DNA from 2 places in the Enterococcus olivae genome. Region 2 is predicted to be linked to the other one. Evidence: predicted binding sites of a transcription regulator. Region 2 holds the regulator's gene; the other holds the start of a gene.

Region 1 (4,435 bases), on a different contig from region 2:
CCCCTTTTAGATGAAGATAAACAAAAATAAAACGACAAACCCTTGATAAATTAGGGTTTGTCGTTAGTGATTACATCATGCCGCCCATCATTGATGGATCCATTGCTGGAGCTGCTGCTGGTGCAGCTGGCTCTGGCTTGTCTGCAACGACTGCTTCAGTTGTTAACAACAGTGCCGCAACAGAGGCTGCATTTTGCAAGGCTGAACGAGTCACTTTCGTTGGATCAACAATTCCTGCATCTAGCATGTTTACCCATTCACCAGTTGCTGCATTGAAACCAATGCCTAATTCTGCATTTTTCAAACGATCGATAATGACAGAACCTTCGTAGCCTGCATTTTCAGCGATTTGACGAACAGGTTCTTCCAATGCGCGTAAAACGATTTTCACACCGGTTGCTGCATCGCCTTCTGCTTCAAGTTCCGCTACTTTATTGATCACATTGACCAAAGCAGTACCCCCACCTGAGACCATGCCTTCTTCAACCGCTGCGCGTGTTGCGTTCAAAGCATCTTCAATGCGTAATTTTAATTCTTTCAATTCGGTTTCAGTCGCTGCGCCGACTTTCACTACTGCGACACCGCCAGCTAGTTTTGCTAAACGTTCTTGTAATTTTTCACGGTCAAAATCAGAAGTTGTTTCTGCGATTTGATTTTTGATTACTTGAACACGTGCGTCGATGGCTTCTTTGGTACCCGCACCTTCAACGATTGTTGTGTTATCTTTGTCAACAACCACTTTGCTTGCTTGACCCAAAGTATCGATCGTTGCATCTTTCAATTCTAAACCTAAGTCTTCAGTAATGACAGTTCCGCCAGTTAGAACAGCGATGTCTTCTAACATTGCTTTACGACGATCACCAAAGCCTGGTGCTTTCACTGCCACGACGTTGAATGTTCCACGAATTTTGTTCAAGACTAAAGTTGGCAATGCTTCACCATCAACATCGTCTGCAATAATCAACAATGGTTTTGATTGTTGTAAAATTTGTTCCAATAAAGGTAAGATATCTTGAATATTTGAGATTTTCTTGTCTGTGATCAAGATGTATGGATTTTCTAGGTCTGCTTCCATTTTGTCGCTGTTCGTTACCATGTATTGAGAAAGGTAACCACGATCAAACTGCATTCCTTCAACTACTTCCAACTCTGTTTCGATTCCTTTTGATTCTTCAATAGTGATCACGCCGTCATTGCCGACTTTTTCCATAGCGTCTGCAATGTATTCTCCGACTTGTTCGCTACCAGAAGAAACGGCAGCTACTTGAGCGATTGCTTCTTTAGAATCAACGATAGAAGAAATAGTGTGTAATTCTTCCACTGCTGCTTTAGTTGCTAATTCGATCCCGCGGCGAATGCCTAATGGGTTCGCACCAGCTGTCACATTTTTCAAACCTTCACGAACGATTGCTTGCGTTAGGACAGTGGCAGTCGTTGTACCGTCACCAGCGATATCATTGGTTTTAGATGCTACTTCAGAAACTAATTTCGCACCCATATTTTCAAAATGATCTTCTAGTTCGATTTCTTTTGCGATCGTTACCCCATCATTTGTGATCAATGGTGATCCATAAGATTTTTCTAAAACAACGTTACGACCTTTTGGGCCTAAGGTAACTTTTACTGTATCTGCTAATTTATCTACGCCACGCAGCATTGCTGCACGAGCATCTTCTGCAAATTTGATTTCTTTTGCCATGATTTGATTCACCTCAAAATTTTTTTATTATTCTACAATTGCGACGATATCTTTTGCTGAAAAAATTAGATATTCTTTACCGTCGTATTTCACTTCAGAACCAGCATATTTTTCAAATAACACTGTATCGCCAACCTTGACTGACACAGCTGCTAATTCACCATTATCCAAAACTCGGCCTTCACCGACAGCGATAACCGTTCCTGTTTGCGGTCTTTCTTTGGCTGCAGATGCTAAAACAAGTCCTCCGACAGTTTTTTCTTCTTCTTGTGCGACTTCGATCATCACACGATCACCTAATGGCTTCAACACGATAAATCCCTCCAATTAATCTTTTGATACTTTTTTATCATTAGCACTCTCTTAACTAGAGTGCTAACTTACAAAACTAATATTACTCATTTTCCATTCAGATTGCAAGTCTTTTGAATCATTTTTTTCATAAAAGTCAAAATTGGTTAAACTCAATAGCTGATCCAAAGGCTACCCCGTTTTTCGTCTATTTGCTATAATAAAACAAATAGACGAAAGGGGGTTCCCTATGTCGATCAAAAAATACAGTCTACTGACCATCGGCATTTACGCAGTTGCTTATTATCTCCCTTCGATCGCTACAGATTTAGACGGTCAAGTAATCCTGACAACGATCACTTATTTATTAGGGGCAGCTTGTTTGACGGGGCTGTATCTCAAACAAAAGAAAAAACTTTCCTTTGAGACCACTCAGTTCTCATGGATCCTGTGTCTTCTTTTAGGTTTTTTAGGGATTTTTGCAGCGATTTATTTACAAAATATTGTCTTGTATATCGAGCAATTTTTGGGACAAGACATCACTTCTGCCAATACCTCTGGTGCAATTCAGATCATCCTGCAACAACCGCTATTCATGACAGCGGTGATGATCGGTGGACCGATCATGGAGGAATTCGTGTTTCGCCGAGCCTTGGTTGGGTTGATGGAATCATCTATCAATGTCTGGCTAGCAATAGGAATTAGTTCGGTTTTATTCGCCTTGATCCATCAAGACGGACATCTGCTGCTTTACTTTTCACTTGGTTTTTTTTTCAGTTCGCTCTACTATTTGACCGGCAGGATCTGGACACCGATCCTGGCCCATGTCGGGATGAACAGCCTTGTGGTGATCGTACAACTGTTTTATCCATTTTAATTTCGACAAAAAAACACCTCAATCCTGCAGGCCTTGAAAGTTACAAGCGTCTTACAGAATGAAGGTGTTTTTTTATTTAACATTTAGTTCACAACAGACAATTCCTCTATTGAGATGTTTTCAAACGTATCTCAAGCATCCTTGAGATAACCAAAATGTTCATGAATATAGGTCTGAATTCGATACATAGATTTTTTACTAGGGATATTTTCCCAATACAAAATTTTATTCTTATCAAATTCAATGTCTTCGTATTTACGGTCTGTAATCACCAAATCGGTCGTATCATCAATGTCACCTGACACAATCACCTCAAAATCCATTCCCTGAAACGCATGCCTCTTGATCATATCCAAATACTCTTCACCAAACACGGACAATACGCAGACAGACAAGGTTTTTCGCTCTTGCTCAATGTATTGACTAATCAAAAAACGATAATTGTCCAGCAAGAATTGTTTGTTTTTCAATAAGCCCGGAGAATCCTGAGCTAATTGATCAAAAATACGCACGATCCGTCGATTCATCTCAGGATGAACATAGACGGAGGCTCCTAGATCAATGCCACTCAAACTCCCTGCTCCTTTAAAAGTCAAGGCCTTTACATGTTTGTGTATCAAATTAGCATAAAGCAGACTGTAATCTTTGGCAGACGTAGTCAAAGGAAAATTCTGATAGAACATTTGAAACCAACGATTTGTTATTTCTCCAGCTTGCAAATGATGCGTCTGGCAATAAAACAACATTTCTCCAATATTTTTGTTGTCTTCCATATGATACTCTTGTGCAAATAAAAAGATATAGGCAAAAGCGATCTCCGCTTTCATTTGAACATTGCTAATGCTTCTAATATCCGATTCAAACAATGGCTGGAAGAAACGCTCAATATAGTTGAATTGCCAGCTATCTTTCAAAAATTCATGTCTTAATATAGACAAAGGAATAAAATTCCCTTGCTGAATACGAGTCAGACAAATCGCCAAATCGTAAAAAATTTTTCTTTTTCAACGATTCCTAATTTTTTTCCACGAATGTGTTCAATCGGTTCCACAAAAGATTCCAAACTCTCTCTGGGAATATTATGAAAAGACCAGCTTATCCCACTATAAGAGTACCAAAAGAATTCTGAGCAGAAAAAACGCAGTTGTTTTTCACTACCTAGTAATTCTGCTTGTTTGTTCGTCACAAATTTTAAATCAAAATTCTTTAATACCTTATTCAGGCTGTTCAATTTTTTATAAAGTGAATTATAAGAAACAAAGTGAGTTTCTGTAAATTCACGTAAATGAATATGTTAAAAAATGAAAAATTTCTACTAAAGCCTGATATCGTAGGTTTTCATTCAAGTAATTTAATACTATTTGATGAATGGAAAAATTTTCTTTAACAATCAGATAGACTGTTGTTTTACGGATAGCTATCGCCGCTTCTGTCACTTGCCATTCATTAAATTTCGTTTGAATCTCTTCCAAGTCGCGCAGGATAGTCGGACGTGACACACCTAAACTGCGACTCAAAACATTAAAAGTAATGTCGTTTTCTTTATTCAACAAGATCAGTAGTTCAAC
Region 2 (4,435 bases):
GGTTGTTGTCTCCAGCTGTTGACAATACGTCAAATACACCGTCACCTAATTCAAGGATCGATACGTCAAAAGTACCACCACCAAGGTCAAATACTAAAACTTTTTCATCTTTGTCTGTTTTATCTAAACCATAAGCTAAAGCTGCAGCAGTTGGTTCGTTCACGATACGTTCTACTTCTAAACCAGCGATTTTACCAGCATCTTTGGTTGCTTGACGTTGAGAGTCATTGAAATAAGCAGGAACTGTGATCACCGCTTTTTCTACTGGTTCACCTAAATAATCTTCTGCAAATCCTTTGATGTATTGCAGGATCATTGCTGAAATTTCTTGTGGAGTATAAGATTTTCCATCTACATCCACTTTGTAACCATCTACGCCAATATGACGTTTGATAGAAGAAACCGTATTTGGATTTGTCACCGCTTGACGCTTAGCCACTTCACCAACTTGAATCTCACCATTTTTGAAAGAAACAACAGATGGTGTTGTACGGTTTCCTTCTGGATTTGTAATGATTTTTGCTTCGCCGCCTTCTAATACAGAAACGGCTGAGTTTGTTGTACCTAAGTCAATACCAATGATTTTGCTCATAATTAAAAATCTCCTTTGTTTATATTCATTTAAATTGAATCAACAGTAATTATTGTGCGACTACGACCATGCTTGCTCGTAAGACGCGGTCATGCAATTTGTAGCCTTTTTGTAGAACATCGACGATTGTATCTGCCGGATGTTCCTCTGAGGCAGGGACTGTTTGAACAGCCTGATGTAGATTAGGATCAAACGCTGCATCTGTCGTTGAAATCTCTTCGATTCCTTCTTCTTTCAGTGCATGACGTAAACTTTCAAGAACCATTTCTACACCTTTTTTCAAGTTAATGCTTTCTTCTTCCGTAGCTTCAGCTTGCAAGGCACGTTCCAGATTATCTATCGAAGTCAATAATTTTTTCGCTAGATCCTGTGAACGATATTTTTGAAGTGTTTCTCTTTCATTGCGGTTACGGTTCGTAATATTAGCAATTTCTGCTGAAGCACGCAAGAACTTGTCTTCCATTTCATTCAGCTGTTCCTTCAGTTCATCAACTTCAGAAACTTCCACTGTTTGTTCTTCCACTGTTTCATCTGACATCTCTTCGATTTCTTCTGAAACATTTTCTTTTTCTGACAATGGACTAACTTCCCTTCTGTTTAAAATCTTACTATTTCTTGACTAACTAAACGAATCCAAAGATCGGTAGTAATCAGCCAAGGTCAAAGCTAATTCTTGCCTAAACACATCGACCAGACCAAACATTTTTGAATACGGCATACTTGTCGGTCCCAACAATGCAATGGTTCCCTTGCCATGTCCATCAATATCATAACTAGCCTGAATCATACTCATGTTACTCAATAGGTCGTCCCCCAACTCTGAACCGATCCGAATTTGAATCGCCCCATCACGAGGAGTCAACAATTGATTGAGGTTTTCGGTATTCTTCATAAAAGAGTACATTGATTTGAACTGTTCTACATTTTGATTCTGTTCAAAATCCAGTAAGTTCATTCGTCCTCCTACAAAGATCTTATCTTCAAAAATATGATTCAACATACTGTCGAAAAGATCCAACACACCATCAGTTGTCTGAAAGTATTTGTGAAGAATCATCGGGATCTCTGTACGCAATCGATGATAGACAGTCATTAAAGGTTGACCAATCAATTTGTCATTGATGATCCGAACCATTTTTTCAAGATCTTCACTATTCAAATATTTCGGAATAGCAAAAATCTGATTTTCTACATTTCCTTTGTCTGTGACGATGATTGCAATCACCTGGCGATTATTCAAAGGAACGATCCTGAAACCAGTCAGTTTTCGTTCTTTCACATCTGGTCCAAGTGATAAGGCAGTATAACTCGTCAATGTAGATAATATATTCGCCGACTGCTGGATGATTTCATTGATTTCATGAAATTCTTTGCCAAAAGACTGGCGAATCAGAGAAATCTCCTCTCTATCTACTTGAGAAGGAGTCAACAGGTGATCCACATAATAGCGGTAACCAGTAATTGATGGCACTCGTCCTGAAGAAGAATGTGTCTTTGAGAGGAAGCCATGATCTTCAAGCGTCTTCATCTCGTTACGAATCGTTGCTGAACTTGCTTCGATACCATCCTCCATCAATTTTTTCGAGCCAACTGGCTGGCCTAAATTTGTGTAGTTTTGGATGATCAGACGCAAGATCTGTTCTTGTCTTTCTGTCAACAAATTTATCACCTCTTTATTAGCACTCCTGCGTTCTAAGTGCTAATACGATTATAAATATACCACATTCTCCTTAGATGTCAAGAGGAAACCCTCAAAAATTAGCACTCTCCATCGAAGAGTGCTAATCGAAATTCTAATGGATAAAAAATGTTAACCTTGCATCGTTTCACTTGTCGTATCTTTTGTTAACAACCGCTTGTAGGTAAAGTCCATTCCAAATGCACCCATAGGAGCTGTCAATAAGATCGAAACTACCGATACAGTCAAGATTAATTCGCCAGACGGCAAGCCCAGAGCCATTGGGACAGCTCCGATCGCCGCTTGTACCGTCGCTTTCGGGGAATAGGCGATCAAGCAAAAGAGCTTTTCTTTTTTGTTGAGATTCGTGCCGAGCAAGCTTACCCAAACCCCAGCCATACGAACGATCAAAACAAGAAGTACGACAAAAACAGCACGCCAGCCAGCAGAAAAGCCAAAAGTAATATTGACTGAAGCACCAACTAAGATAAATAAGAACATCTCACCTGGAATCCAAAGCTGATTGTAGATACGAGCAATTTTTTCGCTGTCAGAAGGCAGTAGACGGTAAATCATGATTGCCATAGTCATCACAGCAAAAATTCCTGAAAATGGCAATTGAGGAAAGCCATTTTCTACTTGAATAAAGCCCAGAGACACACTAAGCATCAAAAGGACCTGCATCACAGGCACCAGTTTAATTTTCCCAAAAATTTTTGAGAGCAGGTAACCACTGCAGCAACCAATAATCACTGCGCTTATCAAAGAAAGCGGCAGCTCAAAAAAAGCACTTGCTTGAAAGCTTCCATTTTGAGCCAATGAGAGAAAAGAGGCAAAAAGAACCAGTCCATAAATATCATCGATGGAAGCACCTGCAAGCAGTAATTGAGGAATCCCTTTTTTTGTTCCAAATTTTTCACGAATCAAGGTGACCATTCTCGGCACCACAACTGCTGGCGAAACAGCACAAAGAACAGTTCCCAAAAGGGCTGATTCCAATAGTGACAAATCTAGGAAAACAGACGCAAAAATGACAGTACCCAGTATCTCGAAAGTAGCTGGTACAAAGCTGAGCAACGCAGCTGGTCGCCCGACTTTTTTCAACTCTCGAAGATTCAGTGACAAGCCGGCTCTAGTCAGAATAATGATCAAAATGATCTGTCTGATATCTCCAGAGATCTCAAGAAGGGCTGGCTGCAATATATTGAAGGCCGATGGTCCCATAATAATTCCTGCAAAAATAAATCCAATCAAGCTGGGAACATTTATTTTTTTGCTTATCCAGTCAATAATAACTCCTGTAAAAATAATAAGGGCAATACTTGTTAACATATAAAAACCACGATCCTTCCGTTCATCTAATTGATGTTCTCTGTAAAAGAAAGTACAAAAAAAGCCTGCAGCATACAGCAGTCTATTTCAGTAGAAAAGCTCACTAAATAAACTATTGTATACAGCAGGCGCCATCAGCCCTTTCAGGCAGTTATAGGGAGCACCCTCCCTTTTAGCTATCTTAGCATTTTCAGCTGATGAACTCAATAACAAATCCTCTGACAAATTAACCACGCATAAGATCTATAATACTTTTATTCTATCTTCTTAACTGTTCCATTACGTGAACGTAGCTTTTCTCTATAATATGCATTTCGTCACCTAGTTGTTCAGCAATATACTCCATTGTTGCTCCTTCAAGAAGCAATCGACTTGCATGGATATAACTTAATAGCCGATGTATATTTATATTTCAATATTGTTGGATTAAAAATTGAAAGTAAAAATAAATTTTCTAGTGTACATTATTTCTATTGATCAAAAGATTCTAATATAAATGAGAAGCTTTCCTCAATAGTCATCTCTTCGTGGATAATTTTTTCATTCTTAATGTCTAAAATATCATTTGTTTTCCACCATCGTTTCATGTCTTCTATGCTAAAATCTTTGTGGTTAGATTTTGTTTGATGTCTCTTTAAAGTTTCTTCAAATGAAACATCATAATAAAAGGCATGTACGGACTCGAAGTTTATAAATAATTCTGAAAGCATTTTTCCGTACCATTCCGTGTACAAAATTCCTTCAATAATAACGACTTCACAGTGTTGCGAACCATATTCAGCCATTTTTTTAATTAAATCAATAGCTAAATTATTTTGACCATCCTTAACTCG

The links. Region 2 encodes HrcA, which represses chaperone genes, less so after heat shock. Its sites were predicted from a motif close to TTAGCACTCNNNNNNNNNGAGTGCTAA; they were not measured.
Region 1: the regulator HrcA is predicted to act here: its motif matches at 2,052-2,078, upstream of groES (co-chaperone GroES).

What each region holds. Positions count from the first base shown of each region.
Region 1 covers NZ_JBSMVT010000020.1:18,560-22,994, forward strand. The annotation lists gene groL (chaperonin GroEL) at 71-1,699, opposite strand; gene groES (co-chaperone GroES) at 1,727-2,011, opposite strand; gene ACWODM_RS11900 (CPBP family intramembrane glutamic endopeptidase) at 2,241-2,867, shown strand; gene ACWODM_RS11905 (hypothetical protein) at 2,999-3,805, opposite strand; gene ACWODM_RS11910 (helix-turn-helix domain-containing protein) at 3,835-4,098, opposite strand; gene ACWODM_RS11915 (HTH domain-containing protein) at 4,145-4,435, opposite strand, start outside.
Region 2 covers NZ_JBSMVT010000001.1:167,122-171,556, forward strand. The annotation lists gene dnaK (molecular chaperone DnaK) at 1-592, opposite strand, end outside; gene grpE (nucleotide exchange factor GrpE) at 642-1,169, opposite strand; gene hrcA (heat-inducible transcriptional repressor HrcA) at 1,212-2,252, opposite strand; gene ACWODM_RS00995 (cation:proton antiporter) at 2,403-3,602, opposite strand; fluoride riboswitch at 3,721-3,782, opposite strand; gene ACWODM_RS01000 (AAA family ATPase) at 4,073-4,435, opposite strand, start outside.